Regions from separate parts of the Streptococcus sp. 4094 genome, predicted to be linked through region 1. Evidence: predicted binding sites of a transcription regulator. Region 1 holds the regulator's gene; each other region holds the start of a gene.
What was found. The regulator Rex, encoded in region 1, represses fermentation and respiration genes when NADH is low (regulators of the CRP and FNR family bind a similar motif). The targets are predictions, from matches to a motif close to TTGTGAANTANTTCACAA.
Positions count from the first base shown of each region.

Region 2: adhP (alcohol dehydrogenase AdhP) is a predicted target of Rex. The motif match lies at 5,547-5,564, and genes of this name have one in related genera.
Region 3: adhE (bifunctional acetaldehyde-CoA/alcohol dehydrogenase) is a predicted target of Rex. The motif match lies at 4,871-4,888, and genes of this name have one in related genera.

Region 1 is NZ_VMMI01000005.1:2,235-9,017, forward strand. It holds gene HT721_RS00705 (cysteine desulfurase family protein) at 1-586, shown strand, start outside; gene HT721_RS00710 (DUF1831 domain-containing protein) at 591-938, shown strand; gene HT721_RS00715 (DUF4649 family protein) at 946-1,161, shown strand; gene HT721_RS00720 (redox-sensing transcriptional repressor Rex) at 1,244-1,885, shown strand; gene HT721_RS00725 (gamma-glutamyl-gamma-aminobutyrate hydrolase family protein) at 1,903-2,592, shown strand; gene radC (DNA repair protein RadC) at 2,589-3,269, opposite strand; gene pcrA (DNA helicase PcrA) at 3,312-5,603, opposite strand; gene HT721_RS00740 (methionyl aminopeptidase) at 6,122-6,783, opposite strand, start outside.
Region 2 is NZ_VMMI01000009.1:1,590-8,372, forward strand. It holds gene HT721_RS02745 (folylpolyglutamate synthase/dihydrofolate synthase family protein) at 1-1,182, opposite strand, end outside; gene folP (dihydropteroate synthase) at 1,184-2,158, opposite strand; gene HT721_RS02755 (CPBP family intramembrane glutamic endopeptidase) at 2,251-2,958, opposite strand; gene HT721_RS02760 (NCS2 family permease) at 3,016-4,434, opposite strand; gene HT721_RS02765 (Cof-type HAD-IIB family hydrolase) at 4,624-5,436, shown strand; gene adhP (alcohol dehydrogenase AdhP) at 5,661-6,680, shown strand.
Region 3 is NZ_VMMI01000045.1:3,981-10,763, forward strand. It holds gene HT721_RS09375 (RluA family pseudouridine synthase) at 1-790, shown strand, start outside; gene gap (type I glyceraldehyde-3-phosphate dehydrogenase) at 858-1,868, opposite strand; gene adhE (bifunctional acetaldehyde-CoA/alcohol dehydrogenase) at 2,186-4,837, opposite strand; gene HT721_RS09390 (MORN repeat-containing protein) at 5,138-5,548, opposite strand; gene HT721_RS09395 (low molecular weight protein-tyrosine-phosphatase) at 5,535-5,978, opposite strand; gene yajC (preprotein translocase subunit YajC) at 6,025-6,324, opposite strand; gene tkt (transketolase) at 6,442-6,783, opposite strand, start outside.

The DNA of each region.
Region 1 (6,783 bases):
GGCTATTGGTAAAATCCCTATACACCCAGAAGAATTGGGCATTGATTTTCTCACTGCTTCTGCCCACAAGTTCCATGGTCCTAAGGGAATCGGTTTTCTCTACGCATCTAGCATGGATTTTGATTCCTATCTTCATGGCGGAGACCAAGAACAGAAAAAACGAGCCGGAACTGAAAATCTAGCTGCCATCGTGGGTATGGTTGCAGCCCTAAAAGAAGACCTAGAAAAACAGGAAGAACATTTCCAACATGTACAAAATCTAGAAACTGCCTTTCTTGCAGAGCTAGAAGGAATTCAGTATTACGTGAATAGAGGACAACATCATCTCCCTTATGTTCTCAATATTGGATTTCCTGGTCAGAAAAACGACCTCTTACTCCTTCGGCTAGATTTGGCTGGAATTTCAATCTCTACTGGCTCAGCCTGTACGGCAGGCATTGTCCAATCCAGCCATGTTCTTGAAGCCATGTACGGGGCAAATTCAGAACGCTTGAAGGAATCCGTTCGTATCAGTCTCTCGCCAGAAAATACTGTTGAAGACCTACATACCCTCGCAAAGACCTTAAAAGAAATTATCGGAGGTTAGCCATATGGCATTTGAAAAAACCATTCAGTTAAAAAATTGTCGTTACGACTACACTCTTAGCCCTTCTGTTAAAAAATTCACCCTTAAGGACAACACCTTTTTTGAGACTAAGGTTGGTAACTATGAATTGACTCGCCTACTTGAAAAAGTGCCAAACAGCGGTGAAGGCTTCCAACTCAAAATCATCATTAACAAGGAACTTACAGGTGCTAAAATCAATATCACTGACAAGTTTGGGCTACGTCTAGTTGATATTTTCAAATCAGAAGACCACCACATTCATCAGGAAAAATTCTATTTCCTCATGGATAGCTTGGTAGAACGTGGTGTCTTTACAAAATCGGAAAGATAGAGCCAAAATGTTTGAACTGACCTATAAGGACAGCTATCATGTAGAGCGCACTCTCAAGTATGAGGATTACGAGGCTCTCATGCTAGCTCTGTCAGGATGTGTGACTCTGCCAGATACACTTTATGTAACTTCTTTGACCTTTAAAGGACAGGAAGTTTACCAAGGACTGGTCGGAGACCTCTACCGTTTTCTATCACATGCAGATTTTTTACAACAAAACTAAGATTTTTCTTAGTTTTTTCTTGTTTTTGTTGATTTTTTCACAATGTTTCTATAAAATAGAAGAATAGAAAGGTTGTGATTTTGTGAAAGATAAACAGTCTGCTATTCCAAAAGCTACAGCAAAAAGACTCTCTCTCTACTATCGAATTTTTAAGAGATTTCATGCAGAAAAGATTGAACGTGCCAACTCTAAGCAAATTGCAGAGGCCATTGGGATTGATTCAGCGACCGTACGTCGTGATTTTTCCTATTTTGGTGAACTAGGTCGGCGTGGATTTGGATATGATGTCAAAAAACTGATGACATTTTTTGCCGATTTGCTCAATGATAACTCTATTACCAATGTCATGCTGGTTGGTATTGGAAATATGGGCCATGCCCTTCTCCACTACCGCTTCCACGAGCGTAACAAGATGAAGATTATCATGGCCTTTGACCTAGATGACCATCCCGAAGTCGGAACCCAAACTCCTGATGGAATTCCTATTTACGGGATTTCTCAAATCAAGGATAAAATCAAGGATGCTGATGTGAAGACTGCTATCCTGACCGTTCCCAGCGTTAAGTCACAAGAGGTTGCCAATCTCTTGGTTGATGCTGGCGTGAAAGGAATTCTTAGTTTTTCACCAGTCCATCTGCATTTACCAAAAGATGTGGTCGTTCAGTATGTCGATTTGACAAGTGAACTCCAAACACTCCTCTATTTCATGCGAAAAGAGGATTAGAAAGCGAAAATCATTTTATGAAAAAACCAGTTATAGGGATTACAGGAAACGAAAAAACTCATCCTGATGATGACATCATGATGAGCTACGCAGCAAAAGGCTTTGTTGAAGGCGTTAAAGACGCTGGAGGGATTCCCATCATCCTACCGATTGGTGATCAAGAAATGGCCTGCCACTATATCAGTATGATTGACAAGCTCATCTTGACAGGTGGGCAAAATGTTGATCCAAAATTCTATGGTGAACCAAAAACCATTGATAGCGATGACTACCACCTTCAAAGAGATATATTCGAACTAGCCCTCATCAAGGAAGCTATCAAACAGCAAAAGCCGATTTTCTCTGTCTGTCGTGGGACTCAACTCTTTAACGTTGCCATGGGTGGAACTTTGTACCAAGATATCGAAGATCACTGGCAGGATTGTTCCGCCGAGTACACAACCCAACGCTTGGTGACAGAACCTGATACAGTTCTTCGAGAAATCTATGGAGAAATCTCCCATATCAACTCCTTCCACCACCAGAGCATCAAGGATTTAGCACCAAATTTAAAGATTGCGGCTCATGATCCTAAAGATGGTATTATAGAAGCTGTTATGAGTACGGATGATGTCGCCTTTCTCGGTGTCCAATGGCATCCAGAGTTTCTTTTTGAAAATCGTCCCAAAGATAAAAACCTCTTTGACTATGTCGTTAATGAACTTTAGATTAAATCTGTTTTTTCACGGTAACTAAAGTAACTAGAATATGAGACAATCAAATGGTCCAAGAGGACAATTCCCATCAGGTCGCAGGCTTCTTTAACAAGTTTAGTGACATGATCATCATTTCGGCTAGGGGCTACCGCTCCCGAAGGATGATTGTGGACCAAGATGAGAGAAGTCGCCATATGCTTGATAGCATAGTGAAGAATCTCACGTGGTTCAGCAATACTACGAGTAGCTGAGCCGATAAAAATGGTCTGTTGATGGATGATTTGATTTTGAGTATTGAGATAGAGCGCCACCAGGTGCTCTTGTTTTTTGTCCCCCAATTCCTGTTGCATCTTCTTGGCCAACTTTTGACTGCTGAGAATACTTTCCATCTCAAGAGTCTCGTGTTTATGAATACGATGCCCCAGTTCAATCATAGCTTGCAATTCTATGGCCTTAACACGTCCAATACCAGACAGACTCTGCAATTCCTGCAGGGTCATTTTTTTCAAATCCGTTAGGTTTGAAAGATTGTTCAAGACTTTCTGGGCAATTTCAAAAACACTAGCTTGACGTGTTCCTGTCCTGAGTAAAATAGCTAGTAACTCTTGATTACTGAGCGCTTCAACTCCTTCCTTGGCCAGTCTTTCTCTTGGTAATAGTGAATCTTCTTGGAATGAAATACTGTACATAAAAATCCTCCTCACTTTATTATTCGTGAGAAGGATGAAAAATTAGATTTTTTTCTCAATTGGGGCCACACTAGCCAAAAGTTTTTTCAAACCTACTTCTGGGAAATTGATTTTCAATTCCTGCGTAGCACCGCTACCTGAAACTTCCAAAACAGTTCCCTCTCCCCACTTCTTGTGGAGGGCAATGTCACCAATGGACCAATTTGCCTCGCTAGAAGCTGATTTTGCTCCAGCTGTAAATTGACTAAACGGAAGGCCACTTGACTGGATAGATTTTGGGGCAGCACTGCGTTTACGGTCTTGAAGAGCCTGGGCAAGACTCATACCTTGACCGAAGGCAAGGTCACCACTGCTATAAGATGCCTTAAAGCTTGTATTTGCTGGACGAGCCAGACCTTGATACTCAAGTAAGTCCGAGCTGATTTCGTTAATAAAACGAGTGGGACGGTTGTAGTTGGTACGACCGAAAAGCAAGCGTGAGTTAGCATTGGTCAGATAGAGAATTTTCTCTGCACGCGTGATACCTACATAGGCCAGACGGCGCTCTTCTTCCAATTCATCTGAATCCTCAGCTGCACGACTAAGTGGAAAGACATTTTCTTCCATCCCAATCAAAAAGACAACTGGAAACTCGAGACCTTTGGCAGCATGCAGGGTCATCAAGGTCACTTCTGATGTCTCCTGACTACCTGAATCTGTGTCCGCAATCAAGGCCAAGTCATTTAAAAAACGACTCAGTTTATCCAGACCAGTTTCTTCTTCTGGCCCATCAGAGGTGTCATCAAAGTTTTTCGTCACAGAGAGGAACTCCTCGATGTTTTCTACACGAGCCTTGCTTTCTAAGGTCGCTTGGGCGTTAAGAATATCGACGTAACCTGTTTTTTCTAGGACGGCCTCAACCAACTCAGTAATGCTTAAGTGGTCCAGTTGCTCTCGCAAATCTAACATCATATTTGCAAAATCCCAGATAGACTGGGCTACTTTACCCTTGATACCAGACAACATGATATTGGCTGAAGCATCTAGCATAGACATGTTTTGCATATTTGCAAAGTCACGAATTTTCTCAACAGTACCTGGCCCAATTCCACGTTTTGGTTCGTTGATAATACGCTCAAAACTGATATTGTCACTCAAATTAGCAATAAGATTAAGATAAGCGATAATATCGCGGATTTCCTTACGGCTGTAGAACTTGGTTCCACCAACCATGGTATAAGGAATGTTTGACTTGAGCAGGGCTTCCTCAATAGTACGAGACTGGGCGTTAGTACGATAGAGAACTGCAAAATCCTTGTGAAGGAAGTTTTGACTCCGACCAAGTTCATCGATAGTTCTGGCTACAAATACAGCCTCATCTAGCTCATCATTGGCACGATAGTAAACGATTTGCTCCCCATCAGCATTCTGGGTCCAGAGATTCTTAGGACGGCGGTTTTTGTTGTTTTTAATGACCTCGTTGGCCGCTTGGAGAATTGTTTTAGTGGAACGGTAATTCTCTTCCAACAAAACAACCTTGGCTTGGGGATAATCTTTCTCAAAATCCAAAATATTCTGCATATCCGCACCACGCCAACCGTAGATAGACTGGTCCGCATCCCCAACCACACAAATATTTTTAAAGCGTGAAGCCAAGAGTTTGACCAGTTGGTACTGGGCATGGTTAGTATCTTGGTACTCATCAACGTGGATGTATTGAAACTTCTGCTGGTAATAAGTCAAAACATCAGGATTTTGATCAAAGAGACGCAAGGTCAGCATAATCAAATCATCAAAGTCAACCGACTCCGACTGACGCAGTTCTTTCTGATAGGCTGTATAACACTGGGCCACAATTTGCGTGTACATATCTCCAGCTTGGGAGGCATAAGCCCCATCATCAATCAAATCATTCTTAGCGTTGGAAATAGTTCCTAAGATGCTCCGTTCATTCCATTTTTTAGGATCCAAGTTCAACTGCTTGAGAATGCGTTTCATAAGAGTTCGCTGTTCACCAGGATCCACAATAGTAAAATTACGGTTGTAGCCAATATGATCCGCATCGCGACGCAGGATACGAACACACATGGAGTGAAAAGTCGCAATCAAACAGTCCTGAGTAGCTGGATTGAGGCTATAAGCACGCTCTTTCATCTCACGCGCAGCCTTATTAGTAAAGGTAATGGCCAAGATATTCCAAGGATTGACCAGCTTTTCATCAATCAAATAAGCGATACGGTGGGTCAAAACACGGGTCTTTCCAGAACCAGCCCCTGCCATGATCAACAAGGGACCTTCTGTCGTTTGCACCGCCTCAGCCTGACGGTCATTCATTCCATTTAATAATGCGTTCATCTTCTCTTCCTTACTCTTGAAGTCAATATTTCTATTATATCAGAATTCAGGGAAAATAGAAACTTTATGGGGAGTAGCAAAATATAGTGGATTGAAACTAGAATACTACACTGTAGGTTTCTAAAACACTCGACTCTTTCACTCAATTTTTTCATAAACTAGCTCAATACTTCAATATAAAAAAGGTAAATTTAAGATTGGCAATACGAACGTTAAACAGAATTCCATTTCTCTTTTTAGAATCAAAACAACGATATCGTAAAACCTCTACACGAACAATAGATTGCGACACTAAAATATTCTCCCCTAGTTTTGCTTTACTAATAGTATATAGGAGGAGAGCTATGAATTCTAGACCCTTTGTTATGATGTGGTTACAAACAGAGTTGGAAAAAATCTTAAAATTAGAAAAACGCATTATACCAGGCATTAAAAGCTTGATACAATGCGTTTTATTATAAAAAGATCTACTGGATTTTTTATCAAAATAAACTTCCAGTAGATCTTTTCACTTTTTATTAATAAGTTCCTTCTTCACCTTGGCTAGTCAAGATTACCGGACCATCCTTAGTAATGACAAATTGGTGTTCATATTGACAAGATAGCCCACCGTCAATAGTCTTATGAGCCCAACCAGTCTTCATATCTGTATCAATTTCCCAGTCACCGGTATTGATCATTGGTTCAATGGTTAAGACCATTCCTTCACGGAGACGAAGCCCACGACCAGCAATACCATAGTTAGGAACCATTGGTTCTTCGTGCATAGTTGGGCCAACACCATGACCAACCAAATCACGCACTACACCGTAACCACGACTTTCAGCGTATTCTTGAATGGCTGCACCAATATCACCGATACGATTTCCAACAACAGCTTGCTCAATACCCTTGTACATGGCTTCTTTGGTTACATCCATCAAGTTTTTGACTTCTTCGGACGGTGTACCAACAGCATAAGCCCAACAAGAGTCTGCAAGACCACCAGAGTAACTCTGGGTGTATTTTTTCATTTGCTCAACATTGTTGAAGTTTAATTTTGAGACATTCAAATCAGATTTGGCAATTGGACCTCCCAAAACCATATCAACCTTAAGCAAATCACCATCTTTCAAGATATAGTGACGAGGGAAAGCGTGAGCCACTTCATCATTAAGAGAGCAGCAGGTAGCATAAGGAT
Region 2 (6,783 bases), on a different contig from region 1:
CTGCCAATCTAGGTAGCTGAGATTTCTAGACTTAGCTGCCTCTTTCAGCACGCTTTCATCAGTCGCCCGACTGTCGTCAAAATGTGTCAGGGTAAGCTCGGTATCTGGCATGGCCCCCAGCAAGTCCAACATATCCTCTAAGGCCTTGGTTTTGATGCAAGTAAAGAGGATTTCCTTACGATAATCCGCAAAGCGTTCTTGCAAGGTTGCTAATAAAGCCTTGATAGCATGGGGATTGTGGGCCCCGTCCAAGATCATCAAGGGGTTCCTTGACACGACCTCCAGACGCCCCGGCCATCTTGTTTCTTCCAGAGCTTGAGCAATCAAGATATTAGCTGGTAGCTCTCGACCATCTTCTTGACAAAAAGTATCAAGTAAAGCTATGGCCATCCCAGCATTCTCTATCTGGTGCAAACCAAGCAGGCCAGTCTGGAAGCGACCTTGTCTGACAACACTTGTATAGTCAAAGACTTGACCTGTCACCACACTTTCTTTATGACGAACCTGATAATTTGCCCCGTAGGCAAGTCGCGGAGCATCTTTCCCTTCCGCAATGCGGTCAATCACAGCCAAAGCTTCTGGAGCGATACGACCTGTCACCAAAGGAATACCTTGTTTGATAATACCAGCTTTCTGCTCTGCTATGGCTTCCAGGGTGTCACCAAGTAGGGCTACATGGTCCAATCCAATAGTCGTAATTCCTGTCAAAATAGGCTGACAGACATTGGTACTATCTAAAAGTCCACCCATGCCGACTTCCATGATGGCCACATCTACTTGCTCTGAAGCAAAGTAGTCATAGGCTATGGCTGTGATAATCTCAAATTCGGTTGTCTCCTGCAAATTGGCAGCCACTTCTCCTTCAAGCAACGACTGATAGTCTGCCATGAGAGCTTCTAGTCTAGACACTGGAATGGATTCCCCATTGATGCTAATCTGATCTGTGTAATGAATGAGATAGGGCGAGCTAAACACTCCAACTCTCAGGCCTAGCTTTTCTAGCATTTTTTTCAAAAAAGCAATGGTCGAACCCTTGCCATTGGTCCCTCCGATATGGATGACCTTGAGTTTGAGATGGGGATTGCCGCGCAAAGCTAACAGTTCCACCATTCGTTCCAAGCCAAAATGCGGTTGATCCGTCCGATAGTTAGCAATCCACTGATTATTTTCAAATTCTTTCATCTTATTTATATTGTTTTAAATCTAAATTTTCCGCTTCATCAGCCAGACGAATAGCGAAGGCAATTTCAACTGCCATCCTATGACTAGCTACGTCATGCACGCGCACCACTTCTACACCCTGCCTTGCAGCGATACTGGTTACATGAGCCGAAGCCGTGTCCCGATTGCGGAAACCAAGCTCTGTCTCAGGATTGACTTCAAAACCATTCTCCTCTAGGATATTGATGACAAATCGCTTGCGCGAAACTCCGAGAAAGATTGGATAGCCTTTCTGATGTAGTTTATCCAGGTCCCGTAAAAGAAGTAGATTTTCTTTCTTGGTCAGACCAAAGCCGATTCCCGGATCCAACAGGATATTTTCTGGTGCAATACCAGCTTCGTCCGCTCTCGATAAGGCTCTGTCAAAGAAAGCCTCCATCAAGTCTTCGATTGGCAATGTTTCAAAGTCAGCTAACTCTTCCTCTGTAAAAGCTTGACCAAAGCCAAAATGAGGAAAGATGAGCGAGCTAGGATGCTGAGGTCGTGCCATGACTGGATTAAACATGATAACCACTTTCGCTCTCGCTTTAGCTACCACATGGGCCATTTTTTCATCACCCATGAGACCAGTGATATCATTAACTAGATTGGCACCAGCAGCCAAAGCAGCCTCTGCCACCTGACTTTTCCAAGTATCAATGGAGATAAGGACATCACTTTCCTTGCGAATCGCTTTAATCACTGGAACAACACGCTGGATTTCCTCTTCTATCTCAACATAGCTACTTCCCGGCCGAGTCGATTCTCCGCCAATATCTAGCATACTCGCTCCTTCTGCTATCAACTTCCGAGCCTGCTGGAGCGCTTGCTCAAGAGCAAAAAATTGACCACCATCCGAAAAAGAATCTGGGGTTACATTGATAATTCCGCAAATAGCTGTCTTTGCATGATTGGCTTTACTTGACATATCGGTCACTCCCTCAAGGCTTTTCATCATATTATTTCTCTATTTTACCATAAAAAGAAAAAGATGGACACGATTGCATTCATCTTTTTCCCAGTAGAAACAAGTAAGCAATTGTAAAAACCTTAAACAGAAATTCCTAAAATCCGACTCATGATCACCACAAGAGCCAACAAACAGAAAGCAACCCCATTCACAATCATGTGAAGTAAGATCGACATTTCCAAACGTTGGGTTTTGTAGGCTGTCCAAGATAGAACTGTCGACATACCTCCATAAATCAATAAAGAAGGTAAATTACTTGGTTGATGCAATAAAGCAAACACAACCGTACCGACTACAAATCCCAAGTTCTCTTTTCCTCGGAAAATCTTTTTAGGAACAATCCCACGGCACAAGATTTCCTCACAAATTGGAGCAAGCAAGGCCAATAAGAAGAAACTGGAAATCAGAGAACTATTCTGAACCATATCGTTAATCTGAGACTGGTTAGCTGTTGTCGTCTCATTTGACAGTTGCAACAAGATAGAACCAAGTATATTTGAACAGATAATGACTAAATAACTCAAGCCCAAGCGTGCCAAATCCTTAGCTCTTAGAAAAGAAAAATTAAAACTAGCTAATTGCGTTTTACGAGCTCCGATAATAAATAGTGCCAACACTACAATCGAAATACCAGCAACTATCAGTCCTGACTGTAACAGTGGTACTGCATTTAAAGTTAAAATAGCAGTAACCGCTAAAGGAATCTGATATAAAATTACGGCAAGTAAAAAGACCAAAATCCAGACTGCACGATTCAACAATTCTTTCCACATACTTTTCTCTTCCATCATTCATCTCCTAGACTTTGTATTAAAAAAAGGGGGAAATCCCCCTGGGTCATTCTATTATAGGGCCATGCTGATATAGTTAAGGATAAACAAGGCATCCAAAATCCAAATCATGACATGAACATCTTTAGCTTGACCTTTGACAAGCTTAGTCAAAGTGTAAGTCAAGAAACCAACTGCAATTCCTTGGGTGATAGAGTAGCTGAATCCCATAAAGATAGATGTGAAGAAAGCAGGAACCGCTTCAGACATATCGTCCCAATGGATATTTTTCAAGCTAGCCAGCATCATAATCCCAACGATAATCAAGATTGGAGCTGTAGCGGCTGTTGGTACAATCGCTAGAAGTGGGCTAAAGAAGCTTGAGATCGCAAAACAGATTGCTACAACCAAGGCTGTCAAACCAGTACGTCCACCTGCACCGATACCAGCAGCAGACTCAATATAAGTCGTTACGTTCGAAGTACCAGCGATGGCACCAATTGAAGTACCAATCAAGTCAGAGTAAAGAGCCTTGTCCAACTTAGCTGATTGGTGATTTTCACCATTTGTCGCTACGATACCAACTTTTTCACCTGTACCGATCAAGGTACCAATTGTATCAAAAATATCTGTCAATGAGAAGGCAAGAATGGCCATCAGAGTTTCAGGCAAGCGAGCTGTATCTGAAATCAAAGCTCCCAAACCTTCTGAACCAAGAGCTGCACCAAAGATTGTCTTCAAATCTTCAAAAGCTGCACCAACATGGTTATTAGCAAAATCAATACTAGACAAATCTACCAAACCAACTGCGATAGCAAGAACAGTTGTTGTCAAGATAGAGAGGATAATTCCCCCTTTAATTCCTTTGATAACAAAGAAAATTGTGATAGCAAGTCCTGCAAGAGCCACCAAAACAGCTGGATTATTAAAGCTAACCAATCCTGGAACTGCTGAAGAGTTTGCTGCAATCGTTGCTTGAGCTTTGTCAGCCCCTTCTCCTACAACAATATAGTTTCCTGGATCAATCGTGAATTTCAAAAGTCCAGCATTCTTAATCCCTACATAGGCAAGGAAGACACCGATACCAGCTGAAATAGCTGAGCGAAGAGCATTGGGAATCGATTCAATGATCATTTTACGAACATTTGTCAAGGTAATAATCAATGAAATAATCCCACAGATGAAGACCATAGCTAGGGCTTCTTGCCAAGAATAACCAAGTCCAAATACAACTGTAAAGGTAAAGAAGGCATTGAGTCCCATACCTGGCGCTTGAGCGTATGGCAAGTTAGCATAAAAAGCCATCATCAGGGTACCAGCAACTGCACCGATAATCGTTGCGAGGAAGACACCCTGAGCAGGCATTCCTGTTTGCGAAAGAATTTGTGGGTTTACAAAGAGAATATAGCTCATTGCAAAGAAAGTTGTTAAACCAGCGAGAACCTCTGTACGAACGTCTGTACCGTTCTCTTTTAGTTTAAATAATTTGTCCATTATCAATCTCCTTTTAATTTTTACGAACAATAATAGAATTATATCATTTATCATTCACTTTTTCAATATCTTTGTTTAATTTATTTAAGAATTTGATGGAATTTCATTTTTTGTTTGGAATCTGCTTTTCTGTCTGCTTTTTGTTATAATAGAAGACATCTTATCTGGAAAGACACTAGAAAGGTTCATATGACGAAAAAAATTATTGCACTAGACCTGGATGGAACCCTGCTCAACTCAGACAGTCAGATTTCTGACTTTACCAAAGAAACCATTAAAAAAGTTACTGAAAAAGGCCATCAGGTTATTATTACGACAGGTCGCCCTTACCGCATGTCAAAAGATTTCTACCGTGAACTAGGCTTAAACACTCCTATGATTAATTTCAACGGCTCCCTCACTCATTTACCAGACCAAGTTTGGGATTTTGAAAAGTGTTTAACTGTAGACAAAAAATATCTGCTAGATATGGTTCAACGTTCAGAGGACATTCAAGCCGATTTTATCGCTGGAGAATACCGTAAAAAATTCTACATTACAAATCCCAATGAAGAAATTGCCAATCCCAAACTATTTGGTGTAGAAGCTTTCCAGCCTGAAAATCAATTTCAGCCTGAGTTAGTAACCAAGGATCCTAACTGTATTCTGTTACAGACTAGAGCCAGTGACAAATATGCTCTGGCAAAAGAAATGAACGCCTTCTACCAGCATCAACTGTCTATCAATACCTGGGGAGGTCCGCTCAATATCCTTGAATGTATCCCAAAAGGTGTCAACAAGGCCTTCGCCTTAGACTACTTGCTCAAGGTAATGAACCGCGACAAAAAAGATTTGATTGCCTTTGGAGATGAACACAATGATACCGAAATGCTCGCTTTTGCTGGAAAGGGCTATGCCATGAAAAATGCCAACCCAGAGCTACTCCCCTATGCAGATGAGCAAATTTCTCTGACCAATGACCAAGACGGTGTTGCCAAAACCCTACAAGACTTATTCTTATAGTCCATTCTGACCAGCTTGCTAGCTGGTCTTTGTGCTCTTTTCACAGTCTCATCAACCAGTTAATCGATTGTTCTATTTTTTACCCCCAAAACCTTGGAAAAGGCTTTCTTTTGTGATATAATTCACATATAAGTACAAGAGAGCTCGTCACACTTGACTCTGTTGACATAAAATCAATCCAGTCCTGTTGTCCCTGTTCTCGGCCAATATCAAGGAGGATAGCTATGAAAGCTGTTGTTGTAAATCCAGAAAGCACTGGTGTTGCTGTTGAAGAAAAAGTACTCCGTCCACTTGAAACTGGGGAAGCACTTGTAGAAATTGAATACTGTGGTGTTTGCCACACTGACCTCCACGTTGCCCATGGCGACTTCGGTCAGGTACCAGGACGTGTCCTAGGTCACGAAGGTGTTGGTATCGTTAAAGAAATTGCCCCAGATGTAAAAAGCCTTAAAGTCGGCGACCGCGTCAGCGTTGCTTGGTTCTTTGAAGGATGTGGTACTTGCGAATACTGTACAACTGGCCGTGAAACTCTTTGCCGTACAGTGAAAAATGCTGGCTACTCAGTAGATGGTGGTATGGCTGAACAATGTATCGTAACTGCTGACTATGCTGTCAAAGTTCCTGACGGACTTGATCCAGCCCAAGCTTCTTCTATCACATGTGCTGGGGTAACAACCTATAAAGCTATAAAAGAAGCAAAAGTTGAACCAGGTCAATGGGTTGTTCTTTACGGTGCTGGTGGACTTGGTAACCTAGCTGTTCAATACGCTAAAAAAGTATTCAATGCTCATGTTATCGCAGTTGATATCAACAATGACAAACTTGCCCTTGCAAAAGAAGTAGGCGCTGACATTGTTATTAACGGCCTCGAAGTTGATGATGTACCAGGACTCATCAAGGAAAAAACTGATGGAGGAGCTCATTCAGCTGTCGTAACTGCTGTATCTAAAGTTGCCTTCAATCAGGCTGTTGACTCCGTTCGTGCCGGTGGTCGCGTCGTCGCTGTCGGTCTTCCTTCTGAAATGATGGAACTCAGCATCGTTAAAACAGTCCTCGATGGAATCCAAGTCATCGGTTCTCTTGTAGGAACTCGTAAAGACTTGGAAGAAGCCTTCCAATTCGGTGCAGAAGGTTTAGTAGTTCCAGTTGTTCAAAAACGTCCAATAGAAGATGCTGTTGCCATTTTCGACGAAATGGAAAAAGGTCAAATCCAAGGACGTATGGTACTCGACTTCACCCACTAATTTCATAGAAACTTATTTTAAAAGTTGGAAGCTTCTTCCAACTTTTTTATATTAAATTTTTAAATATGGATTCAAAAAAACTTCTCCAAAACTCAATATATCA
Region 3 (6,783 bases), on a different contig from region 1:
AATCCGTCATTTTTTGAGAGTCAAGAAACATATTTTGATAAACCAAGAAGAAGTTCGCTGGAACGAGGTGGTGAATCCTGGAGATATTTGCCAGTTAACTTTTGACGAGGAAGATTATCCCAAAAAGGAAATTCCTTGGGGCAACCCAAACCTCATTCAGGAAGTTTATCAAGATCAACACTTGATTATTGTAAACAAACCCGAGGGGATGAAAACGCATGGTAATCAGCCAAACGAAATCGCCCTTCTTAACCATGTCAGTGCCTATGTTGGCCAAACCTGCTATGTCGTTCATCGTCTGGACATGGAAACCAGTGGTTTGGTTCTCTTTGCCAAAAATCCTTTTATCCTGCCTATTCTCAATCGCTTACTGGAGAAAAAAGAGATTTCTAGGGAATACTGGGCACTAGTTGATGGAAATATCAGCAGCAAAGAGCTTGTTTTCAGGGACAAAATCGGACGTGATCGCCATGACCGCAGAAAACGAGTAGTTGATACAAAAAATGGGCAATATGCTGAAACACATGTAAGCAGATTAAAGCAATTCCCAAACAAAACTTCCTTGGTTCGTTGCAAACTAAAGACAGGGCGAACCCATCAAATTCGTGTGCACCTTTCGCATCATAACTTCCCTATTTTAGGCGACCCTCTTTATAATAGTAAATCAAAGACGAGTCGGCTTATGCTCCACGCCTTTCGACTGTCCTTTACCCATCCGCTTACTCTAGAGAAATTAAGCTTCACTACCCTATCAGATACTTTTGAAAAAGAATTAAAAAAGAATGGATGATTGTGTCATCCATTTTTCCATATAAGAAAAGCAAGACCAAAGGCCTTGCTTTTTATCGACTCATGAATTATTTAGCGATTTTTGCGAAGTATTCAAGAGTACGAACAAGTTGTGCAGTGTATGACATTTCGTTGTCGTACCATGATACAACTTTAACCAATTGTTTACCGTCAACGTCAAGAACTTTAGTTTGAGTTGCGTCAAACAATGAACCGTAAGACATACCTACGATATCTGAAGATACGATTGGATCTTCTGTGTAACCGTATGATTCGTTTGAAGCTGCTTTCATAGCTGCGTTCACTTCATCAACAGTAACGTTCTTTTCAAGAACAGCTACCAATTCAGTAACTGATCCAGTTGGAGTTGGAACGCGTTGTGCAGATCCGTCAAGTTTACCGTTCAATTCTGGGATTACAAGACCGATAGCTTTTGCAGCACCAGTTGAGTTAGGAACGATGTTTGCAGCACCAGCGCGAGCACGGCGAAGGTCACCACCACGGTGTGGTCCGTCAAGGATCATTTGGTCACCAGTGTAAGCGTGGATAGTAGTCATCAATCCTTCAACAACACCAAAGTTGTCTTGAAGAGCTTTAGCCATTGGAGCCAAGCAGTTTGTAGTACATGAAGCACCTGAGATAACTGTTTCAGTACCGTCAAGAACGTCGTGGTTAGTGTTGAATACAACTGTTTTAACGTCGTTTCCACCAGGAGCAGTGATAACAACTTTTTTAGCTCCACCAGCGTGCAAGTGTTTTTCAGCAGCTGCTTTCTTAGCAAAGAAACCAGTAGCTTCAAGAACGATTTCTACACCGTCGTTAGCCCAGTCGATTTGTTCTGGATCACGTTCAGCAGAAACTTTGATGAATTTACCGTTAACTTCAAATCCACCTTCTCTAACTTCAACAGTACCGTCGAAACGACCTTGAGTTGTGTCGTATTTCAACAAGTGTGCAAGCATAACTGGATCTGTAAGGTCGTTGATACGAGTAACTTCAACACCTTCTACGTTTTGGATACGACGGAAAGCAAGACGACCGATACGTCCGAAACCGTTAATACCAACTTTAACTACCATTAGTGATTTCCTCCTTATGAAAATCATGAAATTTTTATTGTGAAAAGAGTAACTTGAATCACTACAAATCACCTTTCAACAAACCTATTATATAACTATTTAAGTTTAATTGCAAGTACGGGCGTTGTTTTTTGTCTACACCTCACTTATTTTTCTTTCTTTTCTAAAAGCCTATACTGCTGTCTTTCCTTGTCTGCATAGTCATTTCCCACTTTTCTTTTCAGATAAAAAACGAAAACAGAAATCTAAAATTTATTTTCGATACTCCAATTTCACAAAAAAGAGACAGGAAATTCCTGCCTCTAGGCTGATAACAATTATTTACGGCGTCCTGGTCTTTCTTTGTAACCATAGTAAGAATCTTCGATGATTTCTTGCATGTGGTCAACCATTGGAAGACGTGGGTTAGCTGGTGAACATTGATCTTCATAAGCAAGGAAGGCCAATTCACGAGAATGTTCTTTCCATTTTTTTTCATCGATTCCTTGTGCTTTGAAGTTCATTTGGATACCTACGCGCTCACCAAGTTCATAGACAGCTTTTGCGTAAGATTCCACACCTTCTTCTGGTGTAGAAGCTGGAAGGCCAAGCATGCGTGCGATATCTTGGTATTTTTCATCTGCACGGTAGTAGTTGTACTTAGGCCATGTTGCTGTCTTAGCTGGACGTGTACCGTTGTAGCGAATGACATATGGAAGCAAGATAGCATTCGTACGACCGTGGATTGTGTGGAATTGCGCACCAATCTTATGGGCCATTGAGTGAGAAATACCTAGGAAGGCATTAGCAAAGGCCATACCAGCGATTGTTGAAGCGTTATGCATTTTCTCACGTGAGTGGAAGTCTGCATTCTTAACTGAGCTTTCAAGGTTTTCGAATACAAGTTTGATGGCTTGAAGTGCAAGACCGTCAGTGTAGTCGCTAGCCATTTGTGATACGTAAGCTTCAGTCGCGTGAGTCAATACGTCCATACCAGTATCCGCAGCAACAAATCCAGGAACTGTCAATACCAAAGCAGGGTCTACGATTGCCACAGTTGGTGTCAATGAGTAGTCGGCGATTGGGTATTTACGGTTATTTGCTTTATCAGAGATAACGGCAAATGGTGTTACTTCAGATCCTGTACCAGATGTAGTTGGAATCGCGATGAATTTAGTCTTCTTACCAAGCAATGGGAACTTGAAGGCACGTTTACGGATATCCATGAATTTTTGAACAAGGTCACGGAAGTCCACTTCTGGTTGTTCATAGAAGAGCCACATTACTTTAGCAGCATCCATTGGAGATCCACCACCGAGAGCGACAATTGTATCTGGTTTGAAGGCACGCATAATCTCAGTACCACGATTTACAGTTGTGATATCTGGATCTGGTTCCACATCAGCAAAGATTTGGTAAACAACCTTATTGCGACGAAGATCAAGTTGTTCGATGATACGATCAAGGAAACCAAGCTCTACCATGGCATGGTCAGTAACGATCATGACACGTTCAACGTCACGACATTTTTGAAGGTATTGAATTGAATCACGTTCAAAGTATGTTTTTGAAGGAAGTTTCATCCATTGCATGTTATTTCTCCGTCTTCCGACTTTTTTGATGTTCAAGAGGTTAATGGCACTAACGTTATCCCCAACTGAGTTGCGTCCGTAAGAACCACATCCAAGTGTCAATGATGGCAAGAAGGCATTGTAAACGTCCCCGATACCACCGAAAGTAGAAGGTGAGTTACAGATAACACGAATAGCTTTAACAGCTTTACCAAATTCTTTAGTCAATTCTTCGTCAGCTGTGTGGATAGCTGCTGAGTGTCCCAGACCGTTAAATTCGACCATTTGACGAGCCTTAGTAATACCATCTTCACGGCTTTCAGATTTCAAAACTGCGATAACTGGTGACAATTTTTCACGAGTCAATGGCTCATTTTCACCAACTTCTTTACATTCAGCAGCAAGAATGTTTGTTCCTTCTGGAACTGTAAATCCTGCTTGTTCTGCAATCCATGTTGCCGGTTTACCAACGATATCAGCGTTCAATTTTGCACCAGCACAGTTTTTGCTATTTGCTTTCACGCCAAAGCAGAATTCTTCAAGAAGAGCTTTTTCTTTTTTGTTTACAAAGTAAGTGTGGTAAGATTTGAACTCTGCTACAAATTCATCGTAAATTTCTTTATCAATGATAACCGCTTGCTCTGAGGCACAGACCATACCGTTATCAAATGATTTAGACATGACGATATCGTGTGCTGCTTGACGAATGTTTGCTGATTTTTCAACATAAGCTGGAACGTTTCCAGCACCTACCCCAAGAGCTGGTTTACCACATGAGTATGCGGCTTTAACCATAGCATTACCACCTGTTGCAAGGATTGTCGCAACACCTTCGTGGTTCATAAGGGCACTAGTTGCTTCCATAGATGGTTCAGTGATCCACTGTACGCAGTTTTCAGGCGCTCCTGCTTTAATCGCAGCATCACGAACGATTTGAGCTGCGTGAGCTGATGATTCTTGAGCTGATGGGTGGAAGGCAAAAACGATTGGATTACGCGTCTTCAATGAAATCAATGATTTGAAGATTGCTGTTGATGTTGGGTTTGTTGTAGGAGTGATACCACAAACAACACCGACCGGTTCAGCAATAAGAGTCAAACCTGTTACATCGTCTTCTTCAATAACACCAACTGTTTTAGTGTGGCGCATGTTGTTTACTACATGTTCACAAGCAAACAAGTTCTTAGTTGCTTTATCTTCAAATACACCACGTCCTGTTTCTTCAAAGGCATGTAAAGCCAATTCTCCGTGGGCATCCAAAGCTGCCACTGACGCTTTCGCTACGATGTAGTCAACTTGCTCTTGGTCCAACTTACGCATTTCTTCAAGGGCAACTAGAGCTTTTTGCACCAAGCCATCGACATGCTTTTCAGCAGCGAGTTTCTTTTCCTCTGGTGTCACAGTTTTTTTATCAGCCATATTTTCCTCCATAGCTTTCAAGGATTAAATCCTTTGTTAATTTTTTCACAAGTTTATTATAACGCATTATTTCAACTTTGTAAACAGTTTCATAAACATTTCACAAAGAATTTTTAGCACCTTGTGAAATGTTTGCTAGTTTCTTTTCTTAGCAAGCTTTTTCTTTAAAGTTTGTGAAATTTATTTCAAATATTTTTTTATTTCACAAACTTGCTTGGAAGAGGAGCTTGGAAAGAAAGGGATTTACAGGTAAGCGCTTACTTATTTGGTTTTAACAATACCTCCTTTGATAAGGAGGCTTTATTTTTGTTGAAAAACGCCTTGTTTAAAAGTCCCTTCATACACGACTTCTTGTTCTGTTGTTAGTTTTCCTTTTCCTTCAGCCTGACCATTTACAAAATCACCTTCGTAGGCCCAGCCTTCTTTAGATTGAAAGGTACCTTTTCCGTTGAAGGCTCCATTGTTGAAGCCACCTGTATATTGGTCTCCATTTTGGAAGGTAATGGTACCTTGGCCATTCATTTTACCACGGACAAGACTGCCGTCGTAAACAATCGTTCCATTATCAAGCTTTAGAACACCTTTTCCGGGAATATTTAGAAAAAAGACGAGTAGAGCACAAAAAATAATGGCAACTACTGCTAAAAGCTCTAAACGTGGACGAGTCAGATAGACACGATACTTGTTGTAAAAATTCTTAAGATTTTCCATCTTCACTCTCCTTTTCTAAACGTTCTAGCCAAACTTGGCATCCCTCTTGAACACGCCGATAAGTCGCTTCAAAATCTCCTGTATACCAAGGATCTGGAACACTTTCAGATGCAAATAAGTGAATCTTATCTTGACAGTCTGCTGGACACATCTGACGTAAGTCAGAAACATTTGAAGCATCCATTCCGATAATATAATCAAAGTCTTCAAAATCTTCCTTACTAATATGAAGCGATGTTTTGCCTTTTTCATACGGAATCTGATACTGTTGAAAAATCCCTTGAGTGCCCTTATGAATCGGATTCCCATGTTCCCAAGAGGAAGTCGCTCGACTTTGGATTTCGTAGTTATCTGTCATTGATTTCATAACAAACTCAGCCATAGGGCTACGGAAAATATTTCCCAGACAGACAAAGACTAGTTTTTTCATCCCATTTCCTTTCTTCTATAGAAAAACGGGAGTTAGTAATCCCGTCTTATTTTTCAATTGCACCTTCGAGTGAAGCTGTTTCTTTAAGTGGTAATACGGTCTTGATAGCAGCTAGTTCAAAAGTCAAGTAAACTCCATCTACATCAAGAACAATTGTTCTCTTCTCAGTATCTACTTCATCGACTGTTCCATAAAGTCCACCGATTGTAATCACTTCATAGCCTTTTTGGAGTTTGTTTAAACTTTCCATACGTTTTTGCGCTTGTTTCTTTTGAGAACGTTGCGTAAAGAACATCAAGCCAACCATAGCCACAAGAATGATTAAAAATGTATATTGTGATTCCATTATATTCTCCTTTGTCTTTTACATAGGACTACTATATCAAATTTCAGTTACTTTTACAAGATTGTACCTTACTTTTCTAGTAAGAAAAAACCAGAGCTTGCGCCCTGATTTTTAGAATTATTTCAAGTTTTGAACGACTTTTACAAGATTTTCGACAGTAAAGCCATATTCTGCCAATACTTTTGGTGCTGGGGCAGAGGCTCCGAAGGTATCAATACCAAGAACAGCACCATCTAGTCCAACATATTTGTACCAGTTTTGAGTTGCACCCATTTCGACTGCAACACGACGGCGAACTGCATTTGGAAGAATTTCTTCCTTGTATGCTGCATCTTGTTTATCAAAGACATCTGTAGATGGCATGCTGACTACGCGGACTTTTTCACCTTGACTAGCCAATTCTTTGGCAGCTGAGACAGCAAGATTGACCTCTGAACCTGTCGCAATCAAGATTGTATC